DNA from 3 places in the Pseudomonas sp. KH_050 genome. Region 2 is predicted to be linked to each of the others. Evidence: riboswitches for the same ligand, from Rfam matches in the RefSeq annotation. Region 2 holds a riboswitch; each other region holds the start of a gene.

Region 1 (10,333 bases), 1.0 Mb from region 2:
GCCGGGCGAGGAAAAACCGGAAGATACCGCGCTGGGGCTCAAAAGCTTCACCGCTTATATCGATTCCTTCAGCGAAGCCTTCCTGGACGATGCCGTGGTGGATTACGCCACCGATCGCATGGGTGGCCAACTGACCATCAAGGCGCCAAACGCCAAAGTACCGATGGTCAACGCTGACAGCCCGATCAACGAGCGCATCAACTATTACCTGCAAACCGAAATCAACCCGGGGCTGGCCAGCCACGGCGGTCAGGTCAGCCTGATCGATGTGGTTGACGACGGTATCGCCGTGCTGAAATTCGGTGGCGGTTGCCAGGGCTGCGGCCAGGCCGATGTCACTCTGCGCGAAGGCATCGAGCGCACGCTGCTCGAGCGTATTCCCGAGCTCAAGGGTGTGCGCGACGTCACCGACCACACGCAGAAAGAAAACGCCTACTACTAAGGCGTTCGCTGCAATCAGAAAAAACGGCGCCCGTGAGCGCCGTTTTTTTATGGGTAGTGAGGGGTTTTTTTGGGGGGGCCAAAAAGATCGCAGCCTGCGGCAGCTCCTACGGGATCTTTGTTTGCCCGCGCCATCGTGGGTGTACTCGGTCCGGGTAGGAGCTGCCGCAGGTTCGGGCCGCGTTCGGACGATCTTTTGATCTAGGGCCTGTACAAATGCGCATGCCCGGCGCGATACAGCGACGACTCGCTGAAGTTGTCACTGGCCAGCACTCGCCCTGCCAAAATCAGCGCCGTACGGCGAAATCCCTTGGCTTGGACCTTTTGCGCAATGTCTGCCAACGTCCCGACCACCCAGTCCTGATCCGGCCAGGTGGCGCGATGAATCACCGCGATCGGGCAGTCCGCGCCGTAATGCGGGAGCAGCTCGGCGATGATTTTCTCCAGGTGATTGACCCCCAGATGAATCGCCATGGTCGCCCCATGCTGCGCCAGGCTGGCGAGTTCTTCCCCGGCCGGCATCGCGGTTTTGTCGGCATAACGGGTCAGAATCACGCTCTGGGAAACGTCCGGCAACGTCAGCTCCACGCCCAACAGCGCAGCGCAGGCCGCCGTGGCTGTCACGCCGGGGATGATTTCAAAGGGAATATCGAGCTCGCGCAAATAGCGAATCTGCTCGCCAATCGCGCCGTACAGGCTCGGATCACCGGAATGCACCCGGGCCACGTCCTGGCCTTTGCCATGGGCGTTTTTCATCAGTTCGACGATCTGTTCCAGGTGCAGCTCGGCGCTGTTGACCACCTGTTCGGCCTGGTGACCTTCCAGCACGGCCGCGGGCACCAGCGAGCCGGCATAGATAATCACCGGGCAGCTGCGAATCAGCCGCTGGCCTTTGACGGTGATCAGTTCCGGGTCGCCGGGACCTGCGCCGATAAAGTAGACGGTCATGCCGGTCTCCTGTGCAAAGTCGTGTCGGCAATGCTTCAGATGAAGATTGCTCATGATCAAGGGCGGGGATTATCGGGATTTTAAGCCGAAGAGGCTAATGCAAGGGTCGCCTGGCCATATTTTTGTCGCAGGATCAGCAGCCTGGCCGGGGTTTGCGCCAGTTGTTCGACCAGTGCCAGGGCCGCGCTTTCGGCCACGCCATAGCAGCCGGTGCGCTCAAAGGCGATCTGCGAGTGATGGCTGAGGTCTGGCTCATGAATGGCGAGCTGCGTGCTGTTGAACAGCGTCAGCGGCAGCGCCAGTTGTTCCGCCAGTTCGAGCAGGCCCGGCTCATCGCGTTTCAGATCGATACTGGCCAGGGCCCGGATCGTTCGAAGCTCGATGTGATGGGCCTGCAACGCCTGGTCGAGCAGCGCCCGCAGCGTGCTGGCAGGGCAGCCACGCTGGCAGCCCAGTCCGACCACCAGGGTCGGTGCTGTGCTGGTCTCGGTCATGAGCGTTACTGACCTGCGCTGTTGCGCCGAAACAACCAGGCGCTGATCAGGCCCAGGGCCAGCCAGAACGCCGCGTTGGTCAGTTGCGAGGCGATTTTGAATTGGGCTTCGAGCGCTTCGGGTGCGAGCATCGAATGCACCTGCGGCTGTGGTGCGCCAATGATGTGTGGTACCGCCAGAGTTGCCACGCCGAGAACCTTCAGCGCCCAATGCTTGCCGAACACGATCAGCGCGATGCCGACGGCGGTGGACGCCGCGGTCCCGATCCACCAGATCTGCCGTTGCGCCAGGTCGGCTGCGGCAGTGCCAGGCAGCTCGGGCGGCAGGCCCAGGGTCGGCGCCAGGCAGAAGGTCGCGTAACCGGCCAGGCCCCAGAGCAAGCCCTGAGAGGTACGGCTCGGGCTGCGCAAGGTATAGAGGCCGGCGAGCATCAGGGCGAAACCGACGGCTACCACCAGATTGCCACCGGTGGTCGACAGCACGCGCTGCCAGCCGTCTTCCGGCGCCCAGGCTTCGGCGTCGTGGGTATGAGCGGCAACAGCGCCTTCAGTATGTTCATGTACTTCGGCCGCTGGGGCATTTTCGTAGGTTTCCGCCTGGAGAATCAGCGGCGCAACCCAGAAACTTTGCAGCAGGGTCAGCAACAGGGCCGCGAGCAGCCCGGTGAAACCTGCGGTTTGCGCAATACGCTTGATCATGTCGGCAGGTCTCAATGGCACGGAAAGGCGGAGCTGTGACGGGTATCGTGGGCGGCATTGTGCACGGCTTCAATGTGCGAGAAACCGGCGAAGTACACCAGGCACGCGCCGAAAATCGATGCACCGATAGCGGCAACCAAGCGTTGGCTCAGGGTGGATGTGGTGCTGGCGGTGCCTGCGTGGCGAGTGCTGCTGATAATCGACATGGCGCTTCCCTCTGGTGTGTCAGCGGGTGAATCGAGCGCGTGAAAACCCCGCGAGACAGGCACGCAGAGGTCCGAACAGCGCCCGCCCACCGCGGGTTTTTGATCTATGTATTGCGGGCCGGTCTCCGGACTCGCGAGGGGCAGGGCTGGCGCCCGAACCTGCAAGAATCACCTTCCCATGCCGAACTGCTGGCACAGTGGATCTGATTCTTCGCTCGCTTACCGTTGCGGGGGCAGCACCGGACTGATCAAGGCTTGAGTAAAGCACATGACTCACCGGTTTCCCGTTTCACCCTGTGAAGGGCACCCGTAACAAGGCGTGTAGGAGAGCATGGGCGGGGGATGGGCGTCAATTGGCAAGGGTTCTCACTTGAAGATTGTGCAGGGGATCCCAATCACCGATGAACATTGACCCGCCCCGATGCGATGCGTAGCCTTGCGCTTTCGAGGTTCTTCGGCATTCGAGCCGAAGCTAAGAAGGGAACGCGGTCAATGCCGCGGCTGCCCCCGCAACTGTGAACGGTGAGGTTTTCTGCCACGCCACTGCGCCAGCTGTCTGTAGGCGCGGGAAGGCGCAGAACTCGCCAGTCGAACGACTGGCACACCGTCAGCCAGGAGACCTGCCTCGTACCCGATTCTCACTACAACCGGGCGGGGTGATCCGGTGGCGAAATCTTCTGCGCTTGCGCGCGCGGTCAAGTCGTCCCGTATGCCCGCCACCTTGCCAAAGGGCATCCGATGAAAACACTGGCCAAACTTCCCGTCACCATCGTTACCGGCTTCCTCGGCTCGGGTAAAACCACCTTGCTGCGGCACATGCTCGATAATGCTCAGGGTCGGCGCATCGCGGTCATCGTCAATGAATTCGGCGAGCTGGGCATCGACGGCGAGATCCTCAAGCAATGTTCCATCGGTTGCACCGAAGAAGAAGCCAGCGGCCGGGTCTATGAACTGGCCAACGGTTGCCTGTGCTGCACGGTCCAGGAAGAGTTCTTCCCGGTGATGCGCGAGCTGGTTGCCCGCCGCGCGGACCTGGACCACATCCTCATTGAAACTTCCGGCCTGGCCCTGCCCAAACCACTGGTGCAGGCCTTCCAGTGGCCGGAAATCCGCAGCGCCTGCACCGTCGATGCGGTGATTACCGTGGTCGACAGCCCGGCCGTGGCCGCCGGCACCTTCGCCGCGTTCCCGGATCAAGTCGATGCCCAGCGCAAGCTCGATCCGAACCTGGACCACGAGTCGCCACTGCACGAGCTGTTTGCTGACCAACTGGCCAGCGCCGACCTGGTGATCCTCAACAAGGCTGACTTGATCAGCCCTGAAGACCTGGCCCGTGTGCGCCTGGAAGTCGCCGAAGAACTGCCGCCGGCGGTAAAAGTCATCGAAGCCAGCAGCGGTCGTGTGCCACTGGACGTGTTGATCGGCCTGGGGGCCGGTTCTGAAGAACACATCGACAGTCGTCACAGCCACCATGACCATCACCACGAGGGTGATGACCACGCTGATCACGACCATGACGCCTTCGATTCCATCTCCATCGAACTGCCGCAAGCCGACGAAAGCCTGCTGCTGGACGCCCTGACGCAACTGGTGGTCGAGCACGGGATCCTGCGGGTCAAAGGTTTCGCCGCGGTGCCGAACAAGCCGATGCGCTTGCTGATCCAGGGCGTGGGTACCCGTTTCGACAAACACTTTGACCGCGCCTGGCGCGCCGAAGAATCGCGTGCGACCCAGCTGGTGCTGATTGGCCAGCAGCTGGACGCGGCGTTGATCGAAGCGCAATTGCGCGCCGCGCTCAGCGTCTGATCCATGCATCTGCTCAGGACCCAACCCGGCGGTTTCGTCTCGGATGACAACATTGCCGACCTTGGCCAAACCCCCGCCGAGCTGGTGATCCTGTGCAGCGGCGATTCCAGCCTGGCGCTGCTCGCCGAAGCTGCGCAGCAGTTGCCGGAGGACTATCCGAGCCTGCGCCTGGCCAACCCGATGCAGGTGCAGAACCACGCCTCGGTCGACGTGTATGTCGATGAAGTACTGCGCCACGCGAAAATTATCCTGATCTCGCTGCATGGCGGGATCGGCTATTGGCGATACGGCGTGGAGCGGCTGGTGCAACTGGCCGGGCAGGGCGTACAGCTGATTCTGGTGCCGGGCGATGATCGCCCCGACCCTGAGTTGAGCGACCTGAGCACGGTGGCCGTCGAAGATCGTGATCGACTGTGGCACTACTTGCGCCAGGGCGGCATGGGCAATGCGCTGGACCTGTATCGCTGCCTCGCCAGTCGCTGGCTGGGTCGCGAGTACCCATGGGCTGAACCACAAATCCTGCCGCGCACGGCGATATACCATCCGTACAAAAGCCCCGCCGTACTCAGCGACTGGCAGGCTGATTGGCACGCCGATCGGCCGGTGGCGGCGGTGTTGTTCTATCGCTCGCACCTGCAAGCGGCGAACACCGCGTTCATCGATGTCTTTTGCCAGCGTTTGCAGGCGGCAGGGCTTAACCCGTTGCCGATTGCCCTGGCCAGTCTGAAAGAACCCGGCTGCCTGACGGTCGTCGAGGACTTGCTGGATGAAGTCTCAGCCTCGGTGATTCTGAACACTACCGGTTTTGCCCAGTCCAGCCCTGAGGCACCGCACCTGCGACCGTTCCGGCGCAATATTCCGGTGATCCAGGCGATCTGCGCCCAGGACAACGAACCTGGTTGGCGCGCCAGCGAGCAGGGCCTTGGGCCGCGAGATCTGGCGATGCATATCGCCTTGCCGGAACTCGACGGGCGGATCATCAGTCGGCCCATCAGCTTCAAGGACCTGGCCTGGCGCAGTGAGCGCAGTCAGTCGGATGTGGTCTGCTACCGGGCGCAGCCGGAACGTATGGATTTCGTCGCCGAGCTGGCGCGGCGCTGGATCGAGCTGGCGCGGGTGCCCAATGGCGAGAAACGTATCGCATTGATCCTCGCCAACTACCCGACCCGCGATGGTCGGATCGGCAATGGTGTCGGGCTCGACACCCCGGCTGCCGCACTGAATATCCTGCGGGCACTGCATGCCGAAGGCTACCCGTTGCCGGCGGATCTGCCGGACAGCGGCACGGCGCTGATTGAGCAATTGCTCGGTGGCGTCAGCAACGATCTGGAGACTATCGACCAGCGACCGTGCCAGCAAAGCCTGGCGCTGGACGACTATTTCTCGATGTTCAACGCCTTGCCCGAAGCCAATCGCAACGCGGTGCTGCAGCGTTGGGGCTCCCCTGAAAGCGACCCGATGTTCCGCGGCGGGCGGATGATGATCGCCGGCCTGCGCTTTGGCCTGACCTTTGTCGGTATCCAGCCGGCACGGGGTTACCAGGTCGATCCGAGCGCGGTCTATCACGACCCGGATCTGGTGCCGCCCCATGGCTATCTGGCGTTTTATTTCTGGCTGCGGCAAACCTACGGCGCCCATGGGGTGATTCACGTCGGCAAGCACGGCAACCTCGAATGGCTGCCGGGCAAGGGCGTCGGCCTCTCGGAAAGCTGCTGGCCGGACGCACTGCTCGGTCCGCTGCCGAATATCTATCCGTTTATCGTCAACGATCCGGGCGAGGGCGCTCAGGCCAAGCGCCGCACCCAGGCCGTGATCATCGATCACCTGATGCCGCCGTTGACCCGCGCCGAAACCTACGGCCCGCTGCGCGATCTCGAATTGCTGGCCGACGAGTATTACGAAGCCCAGCTGCTGGATCCGCGCCGTGCCCGGGAGTTGCAGCGCGACATCCTGAAACTGGTGCGCGATAGCCACATTGACCGCGAACTGCAACTGGACGATCAGCTCGACAGCGATGCCGACGCAGCGATATGGCTGCCGCGCCTCGATACTTATTTATGCGACCTGAAAGAGTCGCAGATTCGCGACGGTCTGCATGTGTTCGGTGAGTCTCCCGTCGGCCGCCTGCGAATCGACACGCTGCTGGCGTTGCTGCGCATTCCCCGTGGCGATGGACGTGGCGCCCAGTCAAGCGTGCTGCGGGCCCTGGCCAAAGCCTTCGAGTTGGGTTTCGATCCGCTGGATGGTAACTTGGCCGCGCCCTGGACCGGGCCGCGGCCGGCGGCGTTGCAAGCGGTGAGTGATGAGCTGTGGCGCAGCGCTGGCGACAGTCGAGAACGCCTTGAGCTGTTTGCCGCGCAGTTGATCGAACGGGCGTTAAGCGCTGATGTCGACCTATTGAATACACCTGGCTGGAGCGAAGTGAAGGCGATCATCGACAGCCTGCGCGAAGTCGTCGCGCCACGCCTGGACGCCTGCGGCCCGGCAGAAATGCGTGGCCTGCTGGATGCCCTGAGCGGTCGTTTTGTCCCGGCTGGCCCCAGCGGAGCACCGAGTCGCGGGCGCCTCGACGTGCTGCCCACCGGACGCAACTTCTTCTCGGTGGACGTGCGCAACCTGCCGACCACCACCGCCTGGCGCATCGGTTTTCAGTCAGCCAACCTGATCCTCGAGCGGCATTTGCAGGACCATGGCGACCATTTGCGCCAGCTTGGGCTTTCGGTCTGGGGCACGGCGACCATGCGCACCGGTGGCGACGACATCGCCCAGGCCATGGGCTTGATGGGGGTGCGTCCGGTGTGGGCCACGGGCAGCCAGCGGGTCGACGATTTCGAAATCCTGCCGCTGAGCCTGCTCGACCGGCCACGGGTGGACGTCACCCTGCGGGTCTCCGGTTTTTTTCGCGATGCCTTCGCCAACCTGATTCGCTTGTTCGATGCCGCAGTGCAGGCCGTGGCCGCGCTGGACGAACCGGATGAGATGAACCCGCTGGCGGCCAAGGTTCGCCGCGAGCGTGAAGCGCTGTTGTTATCCGGGCTGGATGAGGAGGCCGCGGCGCGCCAGGCCGGCTGGCGAATCTTCGGCGCCAAACCCGGTGCCTATGGCGCGGGTGTGCAGGGCGCCATCGACGGTCGCCTGTGGCAAAGCCGCGAGGACCTGGCCGAGGTCTACCTGAACTGGGGCGGCTACGCCTATGGCGGTGCCGATGAAGGCACCGCGGCGCGCGAGCAATTTGCCCGGCGTTTGAGCCAGGTTCAGGCCGTCCTGCAAAACCAGGACAACCGCGAGCATGACCTGCTTGATTCCAACGATTATTACCAGTTCCAGGGCGGCATGCTCGCCGCCGTGGAAAGCCTCAGCGGTGAGCAAGCCGCCAGTTACCATGGCGACCACAGCCAGCCCGACCTGCCGAAGATCCGCACCCTGAAGGAAGAGCTGAACCGGGTGATCCGTTCGCGCGCGGCCAATCCCAAGTGGATCGAAGGGGTCAAGCGTCATGGCTATAAAGGAGCTTTCGAACTGGCGGCGACCGTGGATAATCTGTTCGCCTTCGACGCCACCACGCGGTTGATCGACGATCATCAGTACGCCTTGCTGGCCGATGCCTATTTGCTCGACCCGGCGACCCGTGAATTCGTCCGGCAACACAACCCCCACGCCTTGCGCGACATGACCGAACGCCTGCTCGAAGCCCAGCAGCGGGGGATGTGGAGCGAACCAGGCGAGTACCGTGAGGCGCTGGAGAATCTGTTGCTGGATATAGAGGAGGAGGGATGAGCGCTGGACTGTGGCGAGGGAGCTTGCTCCCGCTGGGTCGCGCAGCGGCCCTGAAAACAGCCCTCGCGATGCATCAGATCGACCGCAATAGCCGTCTTTACGACTGCTTCGCAGCCGAGCGGGAGCAAGGCTCCCTCGCCACAATTGATCGCTATGACCGACTGGCATTGGGGCGGACCCGCATCCACAGGTATTGTGTAAAACCTGTGGGAACGAGCCTGCTCGCGATAGCGGCCTGACAGACGTCACAAGACTCGACCCTACCGAGAACCGAATATGAGCCACACCCCACATTTCCCCCTCTGCGCCGTGGTCGGCGCCGACGCCCTGAAGCTTGCGCTGTGCCTTACCGCCATCGATCCGAAGATCGGCGGGGTGCTGATTGAAGGTCCGCGGGGCATGGCCAAGTCGACCCTGGCCCGCGGCTTGGCGGATCTGTTGGCCAGCGGGCAATTCGTCACCTTGCCACTGGGCGCCACCGAAGAGCGGCTGGTCGGCACCCTGGACCTGGACGCCGCGCTCGGCGAAGGTCGCGCGCAGTTTTCCCCGGGTGTGCTGGCCAAGGCCGACGGCGGCGTGCTCTATGTCGATGAAGTGAACCTGCTGCCCGACCACCTGGTTGACCTGCTGCTGGACGTCGCCGCCAGTGGCACCAACCTGATCGAGCGAGACGGCATTTCCCATCAGCATCCGGCGCGTTTCGTGCTGATCGGCACCATGAACCCGGAAGAGGGCGAACTGCGTCCACAGTTGCTCGACCGCTTCGGACTGAACGTTGCCTTGAGCGGGCAGACTCCACCGACCGAGCGTGGGCAGATCATCCGTCGGCGGCTGGACTTCGACAGCGATCCGCAAGCGTTCTGCGCACAATGGGAAAGCCCGCAGCGAGCCCTGCGCGAACGTTGCCAGCAGGCGCGCTCGACCCTGGCGAGCATTCCTCTCGACGATCAGGCGCTGGCGCAGATCACCGAGCGCTGCTTTGCTGCCGGCGTCGACGGGATGCGCGCCGATCTGGTCTGGCTGCGCGCCGCTCGGGCCCATGCGGCATGGCGAGGCGCACCGGCGATTGGCGAAGAGGATATCGACGCGGTGGCTGAATTCGCTCTGCGTCATCGTCGCCGCGAGCAGTCGCCGCCCGCGCCGAACCAGGCCAGCGCGCCACAGTCGCAATCGGCAAAAAAACCCGACCCTGCTGAAGGCCAGGGTCAATGGGGCGAAATGCCCGCCCAGGCACTGCCGGTCGGCGCACGACGTGAAATCCCGAGCTGGCCAAAAAAGCCCTAGGCATTCGCCCCCGATCCGACGCGGGGGCGGATGCCAAACCCCGCGCGGGACGCCTGAAAAATGGCCGGCAAGGCCAGAGCCGCACAGCACAAAGCGGCTCGATCAATTGGCCCGGCACCTTGCTCAATGGCCGTCCGCGCCAGCGCGAAGACCTGCTGTATCGCCTGCGCAGTCGTTCGCCCCATGAGCTGTGGCTGGTGATAGTCGATGCGTCGGCCTCGACTCGCCGGCATCAGGCCCTGAGCGATGCCAAAGGGTTGTTGGCGCAGCTGTTCGATGACGCTTACCGTCGCCGGGCGCGCCTGGCATTGCTGACCGCCAGTGGTCACTCGCCGCAATGGCAGGTGCAAGGCCTGAAAGCCTCGAGTGGACTACGAAGCTGGCTTGACGCACTCGGCGCCGGGGGTGGCACGCCGCTGCTGGCCGCTCTGGATGAGGCGGTCCGTTGGCTGGCGTTCAGGCGGCAGCGTTTCCCCGCGGAGCAGCAGCGTCTGTTGCTGCTGACCGATGGCCGCTTGAAAAACTGGTCAGCGCTGCCGACGCTCAAATGTCCGGGGCTGTTGGTGGACATCGAAAGGGGCCCGATCCGGCTCGGTCGGGCACAGGAGCTGGCTGACGGACTGCAGGCGCAGTATCGACATATCGACACCCTGTAACGGCTTGTCGCGTATTGCTTGCG
Region 2 (10,333 bases):
CAACGCCGTCGGTACCGGAGACCAGAACCGGTTGCTTGTAACCGGCCGGGATTTCGCAGAGGGCGCCGAAACCGCCCAGGCCGCCCATGACTTCCGGGCGCGCAGTGCGCTTGGCGACGCTCTTGATGCGTTCGACCAATGCTTCACCGGCGTCGATGTCTACACCGGCGTCCTTGTAGCTCAGGGAGGGTTGCTTGCTCATGATCCAGGCCTTTAGGGGGGATTCAGGGGTAACGACCGAGTCCAGTGGGACCCACTGAAACAGGCGAAGGGCAATTGCCGACGCGAATTTCCGGGTGCCCGACTATTGCCGGTCTGCGAAGGCGCGCGATTTTATCAGGCTTGAGGGGCAGCGGCCATCCTCGGGCCGACGGGCAGGGACATATCGCGTTAAAAAAAGCCATTATTAGCGCCGATGGTCGTCTTCTTCGTGGCTGTATAAGGTATAGCCGTTAACCGGCTATGGTTATGACTGTTCGAAAACTTACCAAGGTCGTGTGACTGATTTGCCAGGCGTTGTGGTCACAGCCTTGCTCAATCCTGTTCATGCGGTCTGTTCCAGCCGCTTTTTGCCGTCGGGAATACTCCATGCGCCTGTGTAAATTTATAGTTGTTGGCTGTTTGTCTTTTTTCAGCCTGGCGAGTCATGCCGAAACCCTCAAGGGTTTGTATCGAGTCCGCGAACCGGTCAGCAGCCAGACCCCGCAAGAGCGTGATCAAGCCACGCAACGCGCGCTGGACACCCTGGTGCTGCGCCTGACGGGTGATGCCAAGGCTGCGCAGAACCCGGGGCTGGCGGCTATTCGCCAGGATCCGCAGCAGATCATCAGCCGATACGGCTATGACGCCGGGCCACCGGAAAGCCTGCAGGTGGATTTCGATCCGGTCAGCACCGATCGCGCCTTGCGTCAGGCAGGATTGGCCTTGTGGGGCAGCAATCGCCCGTCGATTCTTGGTTGGTGGCTCAGTGATTCGGCTGAAGGCTCGAGTCTGGTCGGCGATGGCCAGGCCAGCGCCGCGCCGTTGCGTCGTGCCGCCCAGCACCGCGGCTTGCCGTTGCGTTTGCCATTGGCTGACCTCAATGAACAGATTGTTGCCACTGCGCCGAACCTTGAAGGAGCTGACCCGGCCCCGCTGCGCGCGGCTTCGCAACGCTACGCCGCTGACGCCTTGCTGGCGGTGCATGCCCAGGAGGAAGAGGGTGGGCAGTGGCAAGCCAAATGGCGGCTGTGGCTGGGTGATCAGCGTGAACAGGGCACTGTGCAGGGCGCCGACAGCGCGGCTCTCGCCGATGCGGTCTTGCTGGCTGTCAGTCAGAAACTGGCGCCACGTTTCGTCGCCAAGGCTGGAGCCTCCACCGCGCAGCTGCTGGAAGTGCAGGGCATGACCCTGGAGCGTTACGCGGCACTCGGACAACTGCTTGAGCCGTTTCGCGCGAAACTGCTGCGTGTCGAGGGTGACCGGATCGTTTACCAGGTCAACGGCAGTGCCGAACAACTGCGGGCGCAGTTGGGGCTGGCGAAGCTGCAAGAGCTTCCTGCCGCGCCGGTGGCGCCGTCAGTGCCCACTCAACCCGCGATCGAAGGCACGGTGCCGGTTGTTGCGCCGGCACCGACCGCGCAATTGCGATTCCGTTGGTAAGTTGTTCTTTCCTTATATAGAAGCTGGAGTGGTTCATGGCTGGTACGCGTCGTTGGGTGTGGTTGGGTGGAGTGATACTGCTGTTCGCCTTTGTGTACCTGTTGCATCCGATCCTCACTCCGTTCTTGGTGGCGTTGCTATTGGCCTATCTGTTCGATCCACTGGTGGATCGTCTTGAGGCGCTCGGTCTTTCACGAACCTGGGGCGTGGTGGCGGTGTTCGCGCTGTTCAGCGTGATCGTCATGACGCTGTTGCTGGTACTGGTGCCGATGCTGGTCAAGCAGCTGCTGCGCTTGTATGAACTGCTGCCGCAAATGCTCGACTGGCTGCAGCACACCGCCATGCCGTGGGCGCAATCGAAGCTGGGGCTTGCCGATGGCTTCTGGAAGTTCGACAAGATCAAGGCGGCGATCAGCGAGCATATGGGTCAGACCACTGACATTGTTGGCATAGTGCTGAGTCAGGCAACTGCTTCCGGCCTGGCATTGATCGCTTTGCTGGCCAATCTGGTGTTGATCCCGGTGGTCAGTTTCTACCTGCTGCGCGACTGGGACCTGATGATGGCGAAGGTCCGCGGCCTGCTGCCGCGCGATCGTGAAGAGCGCGCGGTGGCATTGGCCGGTGAGTGCCATGAGGTGCTCGGGGCTTTTGTCCGCGGCCAGTTGCTGGTGATGGTCGCGCTGGGCGTGATCTATTCGGCTGGTTTGATGCTGGTCGGGCTCGAGCTGGGGCTGTTGATCGGGATGATTGCCGGGCTGGCGGCGATCGTGCCGTACATGGGCTTCGTCATCGGTATCGGCGCGGCCCTGGTGGCTGGCCTGTTCCAGTTTGGTGGCGATCTGTACCCGCTGATCGGCATCGTTGCGGTATTCATGGTCGGTCAGGCGCTGGAAGGCATGGTCCTGACCCCGTTGCTGGTGGGGGACCGGATCGGTTTGCACCCGGTGGCGGTGATCTTCGCCATTCTGGCGGGTGGTGAGCTATTTGGCTTTACCGGGATCCTGCTGGCCTTGCCGGTGGCCGCGGTGATCATGGTGTTGGTGCGCCATGTCCACGATTTGTACAAGGATTCGGGTATGTACAGCGGAACGGAAGACTCTGAGGTATAGGAGCCTTCGCAGGGGTCGCCAAGGCCGCCCGGGGCAATGCCGGGTTGGCCTTGGGCGTCCCCGGGACTGTCACAAGTACGGTCAGGCAAACCTCGCTGAAACCCTTGGGTTAACGCAAACCTTTGATTTTGCTTATGGTCTGCTGCATTGTGCGTCCGGCGTCACGGGTATAAACTTTGCAAACTTTACACAGAGGCCACTAACGGTTCCCTTGGAACTGTTCAGTCAGCATGAAACCGATTCAGCTGCCCCTAGGTGTGCGTCTGCGTGATGACGCCACCTTTATCAACTACTACCCAGGCGCCAATGCCGCTGCACTCGGCTATGTCGAGCGGCTTTGCGAAGCCGACGCTGGCTGGACCGAAAGCCTGATCTACCTTTGGGGCAAGGATGGCGTCGGGCGTACGCACTTGCTGCAAGCCGCGTGCTTGCGGTTTGAGCAACTGGGCGAACCGGCGGTGTACTTGCCATTGGCGGAGCTGCTGGATCGCGGTATTGAAATCCTCGACAACCTTGAGCAATACGAGCTGGTTTGTCTGGATGATCTGCAGGCGGTAGCGGGGCGGGCGGACTGGGAAGAGGCGCTGTTCCATCTGTTCAACCGTTTGCGCGACAGCGGTCGGCGTTTGCTGATTGCCGCTTCGACCTCGCCACGGGAGCTGCCGGTGAAGCTGGCGGACTTGAAATCACGCCTGACCCTGGCGTTGATTTTCCAGATGCGCCCGCTCTCCGATGAAGACAAGCTGCGCGCCCTGCAACTGCGTGCTTCGCGTCGCGGTCTGCACCTGACCGACGAGGTCGGGCACTTCATCCTGACGCGCGGTACCCGCAGCATGAGTGCATTGTTCGAACTGCTGGAGCGTCTCGATCAGGCTTCGCTGCAGGCGCAACGCAAGCTGACCATTCCCTTCCTGAAAGAAACCCTTGGCTGGTAAAACGGTCTGATAAACCGGCTGGAAAACCGCGCTCCGCAGCATTTTTGACAAGTTTCAGGCGCCAGAAAACCCGCTCCCAGGCTGGGTCCAGGGTGCGCAAGCGTCTATATGGGGCATTAGGCCTTAGATGGAAACGAGAAACTGAAAAGTCACATTCAAATCGATTGAATTTGCAAATGAGGATGATAGAAGGCATAGTCTCGCCTCTTCAAAAACTATCAGCCACGGTTGTGCCCATGCTAAAGCGCTTCGCACCCCTCGTGCCTCTCGCACTCGTCACCCTGTTGTTGGGTTGCGCTGCGCACTCTCCAGTGTCCCAGCAAGAGCCACAACAACAGGTTAAAAACGCAGTTACTGCCCAGTCGTCCACTGTTTACCTGGATGATCTTGCGTCGGAAAAAGAACTGACCGAACTGGCCGATTTTGCCGATAACAAGCCTTATCAGCTGCCAGTCCTGGCCGATAGCATCCTCGAACGTGGCATGTCCCTGATCGGTACCCGTTACCGTTTCGGCGGCACCTCCGAAGCAGGCTTCGATTGCAGCGGCTTCATCGGTTACCTGTTTCGTGAAGAGGCGGGCATGAACTTGCCGCGCTCTACTCGCGAAATGATCAACGTGGACGCTCCTCTGGTCGCACGCAATAACCTCAAGCCCGGTGATCTGCTGTTCTTCAGCACCAATGGCCGTGGACGCGTCAGCCACGCCGGGATCTACCTGGGAGATGATCAGTTCATCCACTCCAGCAGCCGCCGTAGCGGTGGTGTTCGAGTCGACAAACTGGGCGACAGCTACTGGAGCAAAACCTTCATCGAAGCCAAGCGAGCCCTCGCCATGGCGCCGACAGTGATGACTGCTCGCAAGTAAACGTACACTTAGTAAGGTGAACTTAAAGTCTTACTTGAAGTTTGCCGCGTAGCCGCTAGAATCCTGATCTATTGTTGATGGCAAACCGCCTGCGTTCTGCGTAGGCGGTTTTCTTTTCAGCCTCACGGCAGAGAAAGCCGCATCCAGATCAGGACTGTTCTGCATATGTTGACGTCGGCCCGCCTTGCGCTTCTCGTTTTCGCGGCACTGCTCAGTGCTTGCGCCAGCCGTACTCCGCCACCCGCGCCGGTGGTTCGGTCACCTGTGTTCGCACCCTCCCAGGCATTCTCGCCAGTGGCTGAAGATGTGCTGTTCCAAGCCTTGGGCCTGGTCGGCACACCTTATCGCTGGGGCGGCAATACGCCGGATTCGGGTTTCGATTGCAGTGGTCTGATCGGTTACGTTTATCGTGATGCTGGAATCACTCTGCCGCGTACGACTCGCGAAATGATCGGCATGCGTGCGCAGAATGTCGAGCAGAATGCACTGCAGACTGGCGACCTGATATTTTTCGCCACCAATGGCGGCTCGCAAGTCAGTCATGCCGGGATCTATGTCGGCGAAGGCCGATTTGTTCATGCGCCTGCCACCGGCGGAACAGTGAAACTCGATACCCTGTCCAAAGCCTATTGGCAGAAAGCCTATCTCAGCGCCAAGCGGGTGTTGCAGCCGGAGCGTCTGGCGCGTAACCCTTAGGTTGCACCTTTGCAGAGGTTGTCATGACCGCTCGCACCCTCAATCTCGACGACTCCCTCTACAGCTACCTGCTGGATGTTTCCCTGCGTGAAACGCCGCTGTTGCGCCGTTTGCGTGAGGAAACCCAGGCGCTGCCCATGGCCCGCTGGCAAGTGGCGCCCGAGCAGGGTCAGTTCCTCGCGTTGTTGGTCAAGCTGACCGGCGCCAGACGCTTGCTGGAAGTCGGTACCTTCACCGGTTACAGCGCCTTGTGCATGGCCGCCGCTTTGCCGGATGACGGCAGTCTGATCTGTTGCGATATCCCTGGCGATTACAACGCCACCGCTTGCCGTTACTGGCAGGAGGCGGGCATGGCGCAGCGGATTGACTTGCGCCTGGCACCGGCGCTGGAAACCCTGGCGCAGATCGAGCAGCAAGGGCAGGGCGGTAGTTTCGACCTGATCTTTATCGATGCTGACAAGGCCAACTATCCGGCCTATCTGGAAAGCGCCTTGCGTCTGCTGCGAAGTGGCGGGCTGGCGATTTTTGATAACACGCTGTGGAGCGGGCGGGTGCTTGAGGTCAATCCCGAGAGCGAAGACACCCTCGCCATCCAGGCACTGAACCGCGCATTGAAGGAAGACCCGCGGGTCGATCTGTCGCTGCTGCCGCTGGGCGATGGTTTGACGCTGTGTCGCAAGCGGTAATTTTTGAAGCGACATCGTACCTGTGGCGAGGGAGCGTGCTCCCGCCGGCCGGTCCGCGTTTGGGCGCAACAGTCGTAACATCTGCGGATGCGTTCTACCTGAAAAACTGCGATTGTAGATTTTAGGGCCGCTTCGCGACCCAGCGGGAGCAAGCTCCCTCGCCACAATTTGTCCTCCTGCCAACTTCGGCTATTTAGCCGGCGCCCGCCAAACCTTGGTCCCCACATCATCCGCCACAAGCAAGCCGCCCCAATGCACTGATGTATTCATAGAGACGCGTGGCTATTGGTTGGTTCAACCTGTCAGCTGCGAGCTTCTTTGAACAACACGGCGATGCCGGGATGATAGTGGCCTGCTTCATTGCGCAACTTGCGGTAGGCGTAGGGGAAATACCAGGCGACTGCGCAGGCGGGTTGTTTTTGCAGGTCGTCGAGCATGTCCTGGAGTTCTTCCGGGGTCGCACTCTGTTGGGCCTTTTGTGGCGCGACGAACAGGCAGCCGAGCTTCAGGTCGCTGGCATAGCTGATCTTGCGCGCATCGCCCACGACCTCGGCCAGCGCTTGAGCGAGATTGAGGTTATTGACCCGTGGCCAGCGCTGAGTCGCCTGGAGATAGGCCCGTTCGTCCTTGCTGGCGATGTAGAGGTCGGCGCGCCCGTTGCGGTCGCCGTCTTCCTGCTGTTTTTTTGTCGTGGTCTGTTCCAGTGTGACCATTTGCGCCATCCAGGCGGCCGCCGAGAGCAATCCAATGTTGGCTCGCTCGTCGAACCAGTAGGGGGCTTCGTTATCGCCGCGCACCTGGTTGTAGCGATCGATACAGTCAAACCAGCGCTCAAGCATCGGCCGCAAAAATTCCAGCTTCGGATTGCTGATGGTCATGCCTTGCATGTTACTTACCCTTGTTCTTGTAATATTAATGTTGTGGCTGTTTGATATCACTGCTTTCAGTGTGGCACAAGATTGACGTCAATTTAATGATCGACGGCAGCTAATCGTGGTTTCGCGTCCCGGGTTTAATTGACGCTCCACCCCCAACCCTCTAACCTTCGCGACTTGTTTCAGGTGCTCTGTGACCCCGGTCGACAGAGTGAAACAGGGAAGCCGGTGGGCGCGCGTTCTTTTACAGAGCGGGCAACGATCCCGGCGCTGCCCCCGCAACGGTAAATGAGTCAAGACTGTGCTTGGTGCCACTGTGTCGCGAGTCGACCCGGGAAGGCGCGCAGTCCGGGATATACACCCACTCATGAGCCCGGAGACCGGCCTGATCCATCCAACGGCATCACGGTGGGCGATGCCAGGCTTAATGCCGTCTATTTCTATTCCTGCCCCCCGTTATCCAGCCCCAACGGAGAGCTGCCCCATGACTGATTCCCCCGATCGTGACGAACGCCATCTGGCGCGCATGCTGCGTAAAAAAGCGGTAATCGACGAACGCATCGCCAACTCACCCAACGAGTGCGGATTGCTGCTGGTCCTGACCGGCAACGGCAAAGGCAAGAGCAGTTCTGCCTTCGGCATGCTCGCCAGGGCCATGGGCCACGGCATGCAATGCGGCGTGGTGCAGTTCATCAAGGGTCGCAACAGCACAGGTGAAGAGCTGTTCTTTCGACGTTTCCCCGAGCAGGTACGCTTTCACGTCATGGGCGAAGGCTTCACCTGGGAAACCCAGGACCGCCAGCGTGACATCGCGGCGGCCGAAGCGGCCTGGGCCGTCTCCCGTGAATTGTTGCGTGACCCGGCCATTGGCCTGGTGGTGCTCGATGAGCTGAACATTGCCCTCAAGCATGGTTATCTGGACCTGGACCAGGTACTCAGCGACTTGCAGGCTCGCCCGCCGATGCAGCATGTGCTGGTCACCGGTCGCGGCGCCAAGCCCGAAATGATTGACCTGGCCGACACCGTCACCGAAATGGGCGTGCTCAAACACGCGTTCCAGGCCGGCATCAAAGCGCAAAAAGGCATCGAGCTGTGAGTATCCAGGTATGAGAGATGTACGTCGTTGCCCGGCGGTATTGATCGCCGCACCGGCTTCCGGTCAGGGCAAGACCACCGTCACCGCCGCGCTGGCTCGCTTGCATCGCAATCAGGGACGCAAGGTTCGGGTGTTCAAGTGCGGTCCGGATTTTCTCGACCCGATGATTCTCGAACGCGCCAGTGGTGCGCCGGTGTATCAACTGGACATGTGGATGGTCGGCGAACAGGAAAGCCGCCGACTGCTGTGGGAAGCGGCGGGCGAAGCAGACCTGATCCTGATCGAGGGGGTCATGGGCCTGTTCGACGGCACGCCGTCAAGCGCCGACCTGGCGCGGCACTTCGGCGTGCCAGTGCTGGCGGTGATCGACGGCACAGCCATGGCCCAGACGTTCGGTGCCCTGGCCCTGGGCCTGGCGCGTTATCAGCCGGATCTGCCGTTTGCCGGAGTGCTGGCCAACCGTGTCGGCACCTTGCGCCACGCGCAGTTACTCGAAGGCAGCCTGACCGAAGGCCTGCGCTGGTATGGCGCATTGTCCCGGGAGACCGGGATCGAACTGCCGAGCCGGCACCTGGGCCTGGTGCAGGCCAGCGAATTGAATGACCTGGACCTGCGCCTCGACGCGGCGGCCGAAGCCTTGGCCAGCAGTTGCGAAGTGGCGCTGCCGCCAGCGGTCGGGTTCGCCGCGCCTGAGGTGGTTGTCGCCGAGCCGTTGCTGGCCGGTGTACGGATTGCCGTGGCCCGCGATGAAGCCTTTGCCTTTACCTATGGCGCAAGCCTCGACCTGCTGCGGGCGATGGGCGCCGAGTTGTTGTTCTTCTCGCCGATCCATGACCGCGAACTGCCCGAGGCTGACAGCGTGTACCTGCCGGGCGGCTATCCGGAGCTGCATCATGTCGCGCTGGCGGGAAACGCCACGATGCTGGCCGCGATCCGTGCCCACCATGCGGCCGGCAAGCCGTTGCTGGCCGAGTGTGGCGGCATGTTGTATCTGCTCGATTCGCTGACCGATGTCGAGGGCCAGCGTGCCCAACTGGCGGGATTGCTGGCGGGCGACGCGGTGATGCAAAAGCGTCTGGCGGCGCTGGCCTTGCAGGCGGTTGATCTGCCGGAAGGTTCGTTGCGCGGCCACACCTATCACCACTCGCTGACCAGCACGGCGCTTGAGCCGATTGCCCGTGGCCTGAGTCCCAACGGTGGGCGGGGGGCGGAAGCGGTGTATCGCGAGGGGCGGATGACCGCCTCTTATGTGCACTTCTATTTTCCTTCCAATCCCTCGGCGGTGGCCGCGCTTTTTGCGCCAGATGTCGAGACCGTCAGGCCATGACTGACAACGCATTTTCTGCGGACGAACGCGCGGCGGTCTACCGAGTCATCGGCGAACGCCGCGACATGCGTCATTTCAGCGGCGGCACGGTAGAACCTGAACTGCTCAGACGCCTGCTCGAAGCCGCCCATCAAGCCCCCAGCGTTGGCCTGATGCAGCCGTGGCGGTTTATCCGCATATCTGATCGCCCGCTACGCGACAAGATCCGGCAACTGGTTGAAGAAGAACGGGTGCGCACCGCCGAGGCGCTGGGCGAGCGTTCCGACGAGTTCATGACGTTGAAAGTCGAAGGCATCAACGACTGCGCCGAAGTGCTGGTCGCCGCGCTGATGGATGATCGCGAGCGGCATATTTTCGGTCGCCGGACCTTGCCGGAAATGGACATGGCGTCCTTGTCCTGCGCCATTCAAAACCTCTGGCTGGCGTCCCGCGCCGAAGGCCTGGGCATGGGCTGGGTATCGTTGTTCGAACCCCGGGCACTGGCCGATCTGCTCGGTCTGCCGGCGGGGGCCAAACCACTGGCGGTGTTGTGCCTGGGGCCAGTAAAAGAATTTTATCCGGCACCGATGCTGGTGCTCGAAGGCTGGGCGCAACCGCGTCCGCTGAGTGAATTGTTGTATGAAAATTATTGGGGAGTGAGTCAATGAGTGTGGCGTTGTTGAGTGTCGCCGCGGTTGCGCTGGATGCGCTGCTGGGCGAACCCAAACGCTGGCATCCGCTGGTGGCGTTCGGCCGGTTTGCCGATCGCATCGAGCAACGTTTCAACTCCGGCGGGCGTGGCTGGCGCAGTCATGGGGTCACCGCCTGGGTGCTGGCGGTGTTGCCGCTGACGCTGTTGGTGACCGCCTTTTCCTGGCTGCCCTATATCGGTTGGCTGGTGGAAATCCTCGCGCTGTATTGTGCCCTTGGCCTGCGCAGCCTTGGCGAGCATGTCGAACCGGTCGCACAAGCCCTGCGCAGCGATGACCTGGATGAAGCGCGGCGGCGAGTAGGCTATCTGGTCAGCCGCCAGACCAGTGAGCTGGATTCCACCGAAGTCGCCCGGGCCGCCACCGAATCGGTGCTGGAAAACGGCAGCGACGCAGTGTTTGCCGCCTTGTTC
Region 3 (10,333 bases), 2.4 Mb from region 2:
AATCGGTCGGGAATGCTCTCGCGCCTGTTCTGGCCGACTGACCGACTGCATCAGAATGTAGGCGCTGCCACCTTCATACATCGAGAACACCGGAGAGACGACGGGCTTGGGATTGTTGTGGGTGCGCGCCAGCGCGTAGGAGAGATAAGCGACGGTTTCCAATCTGACACCGTAGATCGCACGGGCTTGCGGGAGCTCCGGGTACATGAACAACACAGGCCAGGTCTCGCTGAGAAAGACCTGGGGCTGGGGAGGTTGCTGAGCAAGGCTTGGGAAATCCTTGAGTTCGAAGTCCGGTCGCCACGTGCGTCGCAACAGCGCTTCGAAGGCCACCTGTTCGGCAATGGGGACTGCCCGCGAGGCTTCGAGCATATAAATATGAGGGTAAGCGCTCAAAACGGCTGCCGCGTAGCGGGCCGCCGCCTGCGTGTCACTTTGATCAACGGCCTGGAGAAACGCCGAGAAGCCTGCCAGCACCGCCTCATTGGTGTCCAGCTGATTGCGCACGATGCCGGAAATGTTCTGCACGTATTCCGCGAAGCGCGTTTCCCGACGGTGGGTTTCCGACTTCAAGAGCAACCAGGCCGAGAAACCCGTCAGGCCCACAGCCAGGATAATGAAACCCGCGAGAGAACGGCGGCGCTTAGTCAACATCATTCTGGTTTTCCTAACGCGCATAGGGTCCATATTGCCCCTGGCCAGTCACTATCAAGTCAACTGGAGCTTAGTCCCGGACAGCCAGGCTGTTGGTGATCGCTTGAAAATGGATGACCGAAAAAGGCAGAAAACTTTTGCTTCTGGCCGAAACCCCATACGAAAGCTAGCAAAATGCCATGTCAGCGTCCATCGCACACTTCCGCACGTTTCGAATTCTCAGCTGGCACGGGAGCCACAAGGGCTCCCGTGTCTGGCCGGGAGATGGGTCATCCCCATGGTCAGCGCCCTTCAAGCTTGCCCACTACCTCGTCGGTGGTCACCAGATCGTTGGCGATGTAGCGGAAGTTGACCAGTGCACTTGCGTATCCGTCGCCGTCAGGAAGCTTCGGGCCGGCGACGGCGTCACGCACGACGACCACCTCGAAACCGCGCTCCAGGAACTCGCGAAGGTGCGACTCGACGCATAGGTTGGAGGCCATGCCGGCAAGGACGATCTTGTTGATCCGCTGCTTATGCAGCTGCAGCATCAAGTCGTTGCTTTGCGGACCATACAACTTGTGTGGCGATGCGACGATGGTCTTGCCGTCTTCGATGAAGGGTTTGAACTCCTGCATGAAATCGGCGCCCGAGTTACGGAATCCATCCAGCGTCAAGGCGCCCTTGCGATCGAAGAGGCCAAGCTTGTGCTGAACAGTCTCCGCCGGCGCCTCGTACTCCCATTTATGATCGTGTGGATAGTAGTAGTGCGGCGAGATGGCTACGGTTCTTGCGGACTGCTTGAACGCCGCGAAAAGCCGGCGCAGGTTCGGGACCAGATTTTGCTCGGTAACGCTCTGACCGAAGACCGACCAACCTGCACCCTCCGGGCTCATGAAGTCGATCTGCGGGTCGATCACGACCAGAGCGGTTCGACTCAGGTCCCATTGAAAGCTGGAGGCCGGGAGCGCGGGTTTGACCGGATCGGCGTAGGGGTTCTCGGCGGCGAAGCCGATGCCAGGCGCCATCAGGAAGGCCCCCAGCAAGGTGGCGCAGAAGATCATTCTCTTGGGATGGGTTCTGTTGAAAGTCATTTGCGTATCCTCAAAGTGGAAGTGACGCGTCTACGGTACGGCGAGAAGAAGCTACGAAAAGGACGTTTATCCCTGGATTTCAGCCGACTGACGCAGCCGCCTCGAGTGAGGCGGGTGCTTTCGTCCGGCAAGGGCCGAGCCCCGTTGTTGCACCCGTTGACGTTCCAGACAGGGGCGGCGTCTAATGACTCTTCAGCCAGACTTTTGGCGATCAGGCCATGCCGCGTCATGTTTGTTTCCTGGTCTACTCGGGCTTCGTATTGCTGGATCTGAGTGGCCCGCTCGAAGCCTTCTCCAACGCAAATCGTGCTCGCCCTTCGGGCTATCGATTCACGTTCGCTTCGCTTGAGGGCGGATTGATCTGCGCCTCGGGCGGACTGCAGGTCACGACCCAAGCATTGCAAGTTGTCGACCGCCTCGACACGCTCATCATCGTCGGCGCGCCAGCCGTTCCGGTCGGCGACTGGACAGTGCCGATGGCGGCTGCGATCCGGCAGATGTCCTTGCGCTCGCGCCGCACTGCCAGCGTCTGTACCGGCGCTTTCGTGTTAGCCGAGAGCGGCCTGCTCGACGGTCGTGTCGCGACCACGCATTGGAACTACGCGCCGCAATTGCAAGCTCGCTATCCGTCGCTGCGCGTGGACGGAGATCGAATCTGGACCGAGGATGGGGATGTCTGGACGTCCGCAGGCATGTCGGCCGGCATCGACATGGCCCTGGCCATGATCGAACAGGACCTGGGCAAGGAGGTAGCGCGCTCCGTCGCACGCATGCTGGTTGTCTACTATCGGCGGCCAGGTGGTCAGAATCAGTTCTCTTCGCTGCTGGATTTCGACCCTGGCTCAGATCGCATCCGCACGGTGCTGAGCTATGCGCGCGATCATCTGCGTGATGATCTGTCAGTTGAACGCTTGGCAGAAGTCGCGCATATGAGCGTACGCCAGTTTGGCCGCGTGTTCGCGGCATCCATGGGGGTGACGCCGGCGAAAGCTATCGAGCGCCTTCGCATCGAGGCAGCAAGGCCGCTGGTTGAGGACGGGCATCAAACTTTCGAGGGGATCGCCAGGGGCTTCGGATTCGGCGATGCCGATCACATGCTGCGCTGCTTCGTGCGAGTCATTGGGCGGACGCCACAAGATCTGCGCCGCAGCGCTCGCCAGGCCCAAGAAGATGGCCGGACTGGGAGAAAGGCAGACAAATAGTCCGCGATTGCGAAGGCTCGGGGGCTTGATGGTGCGGAGGCTAGCCCACAATTTGATGCGCAAGAGGAAGCACCGATACCGCCAAGAGCCGCTGATGGCCTGCCGGTCGTCTCTTCGGCGTACGTTGGCCCAGCTGGATACAAACGATGGTCACTGAAAATGAAACGGGTGGTCACATGTAACGCAATTACGCACCAGCTACTGGAGCTGTTTGCTCTGGACAATGACAACAGATGACGGCGCTTTTCCTCGATGTGAAGCGTCGTCCATTTCTCAGCGCGAACAGGCATCAAAACAACAACAGCTGACGACAAGTCATCTGCCCCACTCTGTCTCATCCGCCGACATGCCGAACGCCATGCCTGTTTCTTGTGCTTCGGCCCACACGGAACCAATAGATATGTTATAAGATAACCATATCTATCTGCATCTGTCGGTTGTAACCTCCAGAGCTGAACATTCCTTGCTTGCGATCCCTCAATGACCAACGCTACCCATGCCTTCGCCTGCGCCACAACGACCTCTCACCAACGCCTACTGTCCATCGATGCCCTCAGGGGCTTGGTGATTGTCTTCATGCTTCTGGATCACGTCCGCGAGACGTTCTTTCTGCACCGGCAAGTGGCCGATCCGATGAGCATCGACACCACCGAACCTGCGCTGTTTATCAGCCGAACCCTCGCCCACCTGTGCGCCCCGGTGTTCGTGCTGCTCACCGGACTGTCCGCTTACCTGTATGGCGAAAAGCACCAGGGCAAGCGCGAGGTCTCGACGTTCCTGTTCAAGCGCGGTCTGTTCCTGGTGGTGCTGGAATTCACCCTGGTCAACTTCGCCTGGACCTTCCAGTTCCCGCCCAGCGTGATTTACCTGCAGGTGATCTGGGCCATTGGCGTGAGCATGATCGCCCTCGCCTTACTGGTTTGGCTGCCACGGTCGATGCTGTTGGTGCTGGGCGTGGTGATCGTTGCCGGGCATAACCTGCTCGACACGCTGCACTTCCCGGCAGGTTCGGCGATGCACGTGCCATGGGCCATTCTGCATGATCGCGGCTGGATCGAGTTCGCCGGCAACCTGCGTCTGCGCACCTCCTATCCAGTGCTGCCGTGGATCGGTGTGATTTCCCTGGGCTATTGCATCGGCCCTTGGTTCGCTCGTTCTGCATCCGCCGCCGTGCGTCAGCGCTATCTGCTACTGGCGGGTGCCGGCGCGTTGATCGGCTTCGTTACGCTGCGCCTGGTCAATGGTTATGGGGAAGCGCATTGGATGACGTATGACAGCACCGCACAAACCCTGATGAGTTTCTTCAATATCACCAAGTACCCGCCTTCGCTGCTCTTCCTCGCATTGACCCTGGGCCTGGGCCTGTTGCTGCTGCTCGGCTTCGAACGCGCCCGGCAACGCAAATGGATCAGCAGGCTGGCGGTATTGGGGGCGGCGCCAATGTTCTTCTACCTCCTGCACCTGTACCTACTGAAAGTGCTGTATCTGGTGGGCGCGGCACTGTTCGGTTTAAACCAGGGCAGCTACTTCGGCTTCGATGGCATAGGGGCGGTGTGGCTGACTGCGGTGCTGCTGGCCTGCGCGCTTTACTCGCCGGTGCGCTGGTTCGCAGCGCTGAAAGCCCGTCGTCGCGATATCGCCTGGCTCAAATACTTCTGAAGCGCCCGCAGGCTCCCCCTGGGCGGCAGGATCGACTACCATGCCGCCGCCGGTTTCCACATGGGATTAATAGGGAATCCGTGATGCTGACACAGCATCAAACGGAACTGCCCCCGCAACTGTAGGTGCTGAGCCTGCTCCTGAACTGCCACTGGGATCACTCCCGGGAAGGCTGGAGCCAGGCGCCGACGCATCAGTCAGGAGACCTGCCGGCCAAGCAAATCACTAACCGGCGGGGTGTCCGGGAAGTACATCCTTGCCGCGTGCGTCACTCAGATGACCGGCCTTGCACTGCTGTTGCGGCAGCGTTCGCTGATGTGTTTCCAGACTGTGCACCTCTGCTCCGTGTACGTTTCAAATGGAGATTGCGTCATGCTGCCCCGCTTTGCCACCCTCATCACCGGCTTGAGTCTTTGCGCCCTCGCCGATGCGGCCCCGACCCACTATCCCCTGGCGGTAGAGAACTGCGGCAGCGTGCTGACCTTCCAGCACGCACCAGGCCGTGCCGTGACCATCGGCCAGGCCGGCACCGAAATGCTCTATGCCCTGGGGCTGGGCGACAAAATGGTCGGCACCTCGTTGTGGTTCAACGATGTCCTGGCAAAGTACCAGGCTCAGAACGACACGATCGAACGCCTGGCCGATAACGATCCGAGTTTCGAGGCGGTGATCGGTAAACGTCCGGAGCTGGTGGCGGTGGAACTGGAATGGATGGTTGGCCCGCAAGGCGTGGTGGGTACTCGCGAGCAGTTTCACGAGCTGAAGATCCCGACTTACCTGATGCCCTCCGACTGCGAAGCCAAGGACAACCTGGTCGGCGCCGATGGCACACGCCTGGAGCCGTTCCGCATCGACAGCCTCTACAAGAGCATCAGCCAATTGGCCGAGATCTTCGATGTCCAGGACAGTGGCCAGCGGCTGAACGCAGAACTCAAGGCAAGCCTGGCGAAGTCCAGTGCCACCCTGCGGGACAAGGATCTGAAGCACACCAGCGCGCTGTTCTGGTTCTCCAGTGCCGAGCTGGATATCGACCCTTATGTCGCCGGTCGCAAGGGCGTCCCCGATTTCATGCTCGACACCCTGGGCGTGCGCAACGTGGTGGAGTCCGATGAGGAATGGCCGACCCTAGGCTGGGAAACCATCGCCAAGGCCAACCCGACCTTCCTGGTCATCGCGCGCATGGATCGCCGTCGCTTCCCGGCTGACGATTACCAGAAGAAGCTGGAGTTTCTGCGAAACGACCCGGTGACGCGGAACATGGACGCAGTCAAAAACAATCGCATCGTCATCCTCGACGCGCTTGCCATGCAGGCCAGCCTGCGGATGTTCGACGGCCTTGAGACGCTGGCGACGGCCATCAATGGCTACGATCTGCCGAAATGACGGGGAGTCTGATTCGCACGCTGCTGGCATTCCTGACGCTGTTGCTTGCCGTGGTCGCAGGCGTGGCCATCGGAGAAACACCGATCGAGCCAGGCGTGGTGCTGCAAGTGCTTGCCAACAAACTATGGGCCGCCGGCCATGTGCTCGACCCGATCGACGAAGGCATCGTATGGAATTATCGCCTGACCCGTGCGCTGGTCGCGGCGGCCTGCGGCGCGGGCCTGGCCACCTGCGGGGTGATCCTGCAGTCGCTGCTGCGCAACCCATTGGCCGATCCTTATCTGCTCGGTATTAGCGCAGGAGCGTCGACGGGCGCGGTACTGGTGGCATTGCTGGGCGTGGGGGCCGGTGCGATTTCGCTGTCGGCCGGAGCCTTTGCCGGGGCCATTGCAGCCTTCGCCCTGGTGATCCTGCTGGCCCGTGCCAGCGGGTCATCCCGCGGCACCGGGCAGATCATCCTGGCGGGGATCGCCGGTTCGCAGCTGTTCAATGCGCTCACGGCCTTTCTGATCACCCGGTCGGCCAGTTCCGAACAGGCTCGCGGGATCATGTTCTGGCTGCTGGGCAACCTCAGCGGTGTGCGCTGGCCATCGGTGTGGCTGGCCGTCCCGATCGCATTGGCCGGTCTTGCGGTTTGCCTGTGGCACCGGCGGGCGCTGGATGCCTTCACCTTTGGCGCCGACTCTGCGGCCTCGCTCGGCATCCCGGTACGCAGGGTGCAGTTTTTGCTGATCAGCTGCGCGGCGCTGGTGACGGCGGTGATGGTCTCGATTGTCGGTTCCATCGGTTTCGTCGGGCTGGTCATTCCCCATGCCGCACGGCTGCTGCTGGGCACCCGGCATGCTCACCTGCTGCCAGCCAGCGCGCTGGGCGGGGCACTGTTTCTGATCGCCGCCGACGTTCTTTCCCGCACGCTGATCAAAGGCCAGGTGATCCCTGTCGGGGTGATCACCGCACTGGTCGGCGCCCCGGTATTCGCGCTGATCCTGATAGGCCGGAGGAACACCCGATGAGCGCCGCCACGCCCTTGACCGGCGACTGCGTATTGAGCTGCTCAGGCCTTGGTTTCAATGTCCGCGACATTGAACTGCTGCACGACATCAACCTGGATATTCGTCGCGGCGAGACCCTTGGCATCGTCGGGCCAAATGGCTCGGGAAAATCCACGCTGCTCAAACTGCTCGCCGGTTTGCGCGTGCCCACTCGAGGTGAAGCCCGCCTGGACGGACAACGCCTCAAGGATCTTCCTCGCCGGACGATCGCGCAAAGGCTCGCGGTCGTCGAACAACAGGCCGACACCGACGATGCGATCAGTGTGTTCGATGCCGTCGCCTTGGGCCGAACGCCTTGGCTGTCGGCGTTGAGCCCGTGGTCGAGCCAGGACGATGAGATCGTCCGGCAGGCCTTGTCTGACGTCGATGCGGCGCACCTGGGCAACCGCACCTGGCGCAGCCTCTCGGGTGGCGAACGTCAGCGCGTGCACATTGCCCGAGCCTTGGCCCAGCGCCCGCAGATCCTGTTGCTGGATGAACCCACCAATCACCTGGATATCCAGCATCAGCTGGCAATTTTACAGGTTGTGCAGGCATTGCCAGTGACGACGCTGATTGCCCTGCACGACCTCAACCAGGCACTCACGTGCGATCGTTTAGCGGTACTGGAACGAGGGCGCCTGGTGGCCCTCGGCACGCCGCTCAAGGTGCTGACCCCACAACGCCTGCAGGACACATTCGGCGTGCAGGCGCACTACCTGATCGACCCTTTCGACGGAGCGCACATTCTGCGATTTCGTTGCTCTTGATTCGTTTTACGGACATCTCGACATGCGTATTTCAGCCCTGGCCTGTATGGCATCCAGTGCATCCCGCTCAGCCATCCTGGTCGCCCTGGCCAGCCCGCTCGCTCTGGCCGATTCGGCCCAGACGCAAGCCAACGGGCTTATCGAAGACAGTCGCTGGAGCGTGCTCAATCGCACGGTCTACGACAATCGCGAGTACCGTAACGGTGCTCGCAACAACGGCGCGCGCAATGCCTACAAGCCGCGTGCCGAGCGCAATGGCTATGCCGAGGAATGGGCCTACGGTCTGATGGGCACCTTGCAGTCGGGCTTCACCCAGGGTCTGATCGGAGTCGGCGTTGATGCGCACGCCTACCTCGGCGTTCAACTGGACAGCGGTGGTGGCCGGGCCGGAAAGGCGCGTTTGCTCGGGCTGGACAACGACGGCCATCCCAAGGACGAATACAGCCGAGGTGGCGCGGCGGTAAAACTACGCATGTCCTCTACCGTGCTGTCCTATGGCGAGCAGCGGGTGAAGACGCCCGTATTCAGTTCGTCCGACAGCCGTCTGCTCCCGGAGACCGCCACCGGCGTGTTCCTCTCCAGCAACGAATTCGACGCACTGAAGCTGGTGGCAGGACATTTCACCGAGAGCACGGATCGCAACGCCAGCAGCCACGACCAAGGCTTTGTGGTGAACTACTCGAACGCCGTGAAAGGTGATGCATTCGACCTCGCTGGCATGGTCTTCACTCCAAGCAAGAACCTCAGCGCCAGCCTCTACAGTTCCCGCTATGAAGATACCTGGAACCAGCATTACCTGGGCGGCACGTTCATCCATCCAATCGATGAAAACCGTTCGCTGACGCTGAACCTCAACCTGTATCGCACCACCGATGAGGGCAAGTCGCTGTCGGGCCGGATCGACAACACCACCTGGAGCCTGCTGTCCACTTACGCTCAAGGCCCCCATAGCGTCAGCCTGGGTTATCAGAAAGTGGACGGTGACACGCCGTTCGACTATGTCACCCGTGGCGCGATCTTCATCAGCAACGCCGTGCAAATGTCAGACTTCAATGCGCCGAATGAGCAGTCCTGGCAAGCCCGCTACGATCTGGACATAACGCCCTGGGGCATGCCTGGCCTGGTATTGAGCGCCGCCTATGTACGCGGGAGCCAGATCGACGGCAGCCACGTTGATCCGCATGGCGGCTATGCCTATCTGGGTTATGGCAAAGGTGGCAAGCATTGGGAGCGCGACCTGGAAGCGCGCTATGTGGTACAGAGCGGCGCAGCCAAGGGCACCACCGTGTCGCTGCGGCACAACGTGCACCGGGGTAACACCGCACAGGCAGAACTGGACACTGACCAGATACGCCTGGCCGTCGAGTACCCGCTGACCGGCAGGTTCTGACCCCTCAGGTTACTGGCAGGCGGTACTCCATGTGGGTCGTTTGCCAGACCGGCTCTGCGTCCACATGGATCACCTGAAAGTTTTTCCTGCGCCAGAAGTCTATTGCTCCGGGCAGGAACGGATGGGTATGCAGATAGATCACTTCGACCCGCGCCTCAATCGCCAACCCCTTCAACGATCCGTACAGCTCGCCCGCCACACCCGAGCGGCGGAACTCGGGTAGAACGAACAGCCGCACGACCTCCACGACCTTGAGCCCGGGGTAATCAATGTTCGGGAAGCGATCGTCATACGGGAGATTGCCAATCGAGGCGATGATCCGTCCTTGATGCCTGGCGACCAGAAACTGCCCTTCGCCCCGAAGATAAACCTCGTCGAAACGGGCAAGATCGGCGGGCACGCCGTCACCCGCCAGTTTGGGAAAGAGCTCGGCGCGTGCCTGCATCACAAAATCCACAACGTCAGGAATTTCTACCCGGGACACCGCCTGGATAGTGGGTTGCTTACTCATGCACTGGGATCGCTATAAAGTTGGAATAGGGTTCACGCTTTCGTCTGGCTAGGGAGAACAGATCAATTTACAGGTTTCCCTGGATCGTGAGCGGTCGCTGACGAATGGCTTGAATCGGCCGATTCTGTTGAAAAAGTAGCCACTTATTCAGGGGCGATTCACAAACAGGATTGGCCTGATAGGGTATGGGGACAGTCGAAACACGCATCGGTCGTCCGCGCCAGCTGTATACCGGTTTGAAGAAACGTGACTATCCGGCCTGTTCAGACCCATAAAAGATCATAGTGCCACTGCCTGACACCAGGTAACACCATGCCCCCGAGCGCCGGGGACCGGCGCTCCACTCCCCGTTGCGCCCCCTATAGCCCAGCTCACAAAGCATTCATTTCAGCAATATCACGCACCACCTGATCTGCAGAGCGGTCGAACATCGCTTGCTCCTGCGCATCCAGAGGCAACTCGATCACCCGCGCAACCCCATCCTCTGCCAGCACACAGGGGACACCCATGGCAATACCTGTTCGCCCGTACTCGCCCTCGAGAATCGCGACCGTTGGCAAAATGCGGTTTCGCCCATTGGCGATAGCATCCACCATCTGTGCAATTGCCACGCCCGGCGCATCGCAGGCGCTCCCCGCCTTCTTCAAACCCAGAATCTCG

The links. Region 2 has a riboswitch for cobalamin ahead of cobO (cob(I)yrinic acid a,c-diamide adenosyltransferase). Riboswitches for the same ligand answer to the same signal wherever they lie in the genome.
Region 1: it holds a riboswitch for cobalamin, as region 2 does, so the genes downstream of both, AC3IUA_RS12250 (CbtB domain-containing protein) here and cobO (cob(I)yrinic acid a,c-diamide adenosyltransferase) in region 2, are expected to answer to the same signal.
Region 3: it holds a riboswitch for cobalamin, as region 2 does, so the genes downstream of both, AC3IUA_RS18175 (ABC transporter substrate-binding protein) here and cobO (cob(I)yrinic acid a,c-diamide adenosyltransferase) in region 2, are expected to answer to the same signal.

What each region holds. Positions count from the first base shown of each region.
Region 1 covers NZ_CM174478.1:2,657,647-2,667,979, forward strand. Annotated here, with positions in the region: gene nfuA (Fe-S biogenesis protein NfuA) at 1-442, shown strand, start outside; gene cobM (precorrin-4 C(11)-methyltransferase) at 643-1,389, opposite strand; gene AC3IUA_RS12240 (cobalamin biosynthesis protein) at 1,470-1,883, opposite strand; gene AC3IUA_RS12245 (CbtA family protein) at 1,889-2,581, opposite strand; gene AC3IUA_RS12250 (CbtB domain-containing protein) at 2,593-2,787, opposite strand; cobalamin riboswitch at 2,887-3,113, opposite strand; cobalamin riboswitch at 3,218-3,429, shown strand; gene cobW (cobalamin biosynthesis protein CobW) at 3,526-4,593, shown strand; gene cobN (cobaltochelatase subunit CobN) at 4,597-8,370, shown strand; gene AC3IUA_RS12265 (magnesium chelatase ATPase subunit I) at 8,647-9,654, shown strand; gene AC3IUA_RS12270 (vWA domain-containing protein) at 9,636-10,310, shown strand.
Region 2 covers NZ_CM174478.1:1,627,139-1,637,471, forward strand. Annotated here, with positions in the region: gene purM (phosphoribosylformylglycinamidine cyclo-ligase) at 1-202, opposite strand, end outside; gene AC3IUA_RS07485 (DUF2066 domain-containing protein) at 589-1,641, shown strand; gene AC3IUA_RS07490 (AI-2E family transporter) at 1,677-2,750, shown strand; gene hda (DnaA regulatory inactivator Hda) at 2,981-3,685, shown strand; gene AC3IUA_RS07500 (C40 family peptidase) at 3,922-4,551, shown strand; gene AC3IUA_RS07505 (C40 family peptidase) at 4,717-5,247, shown strand; gene AC3IUA_RS07510 (class I SAM-dependent methyltransferase) at 5,271-5,933, shown strand; gene AC3IUA_RS07515 (hypothetical protein) at 6,236-6,820, opposite strand; cobalamin riboswitch at 6,976-7,211, shown strand; gene cobO (cob(I)yrinic acid a,c-diamide adenosyltransferase) at 7,293-7,904, shown strand; gene AC3IUA_RS07525 (cobyrinic acid a,c-diamide synthase CobB) at 7,915-9,231, shown strand; gene bluB (5,6-dimethylbenzimidazole synthase) at 9,228-9,878, shown strand; gene cbiB (adenosylcobinamide-phosphate synthase CbiB) at 9,875-10,333, shown strand, end outside.
Region 3 covers NZ_CM174478.1:4,002,462-4,012,794, forward strand. Annotated here, with positions in the region: gene AC3IUA_RS18155 (diguanylate cyclase domain-containing protein) at 1-654, opposite strand, end outside; gene AC3IUA_RS18160 (cysteine hydrolase family protein) at 936-1,727, opposite strand; gene AC3IUA_RS18165 (GlxA family transcriptional regulator) at 1,946-2,929, shown strand; gene AC3IUA_RS18170 (acetyltransferase domain-containing protein) at 3,410-4,588, shown strand; cobalamin riboswitch at 4,622-4,816, shown strand; gene AC3IUA_RS18175 (ABC transporter substrate-binding protein) at 4,961-5,971, shown strand; gene AC3IUA_RS18180 (FecCD family ABC transporter permease) at 5,968-6,984, shown strand; gene AC3IUA_RS18185 (ABC transporter ATP-binding protein) at 6,981-7,772, shown strand; gene AC3IUA_RS18190 (OprD family porin) at 7,819-9,162, shown strand; gene AC3IUA_RS18195 (GNAT family N-acetyltransferase) at 9,167-9,673, opposite strand; gene AC3IUA_RS18200 (malate dehydrogenase) at 10,045-10,333, opposite strand, start outside.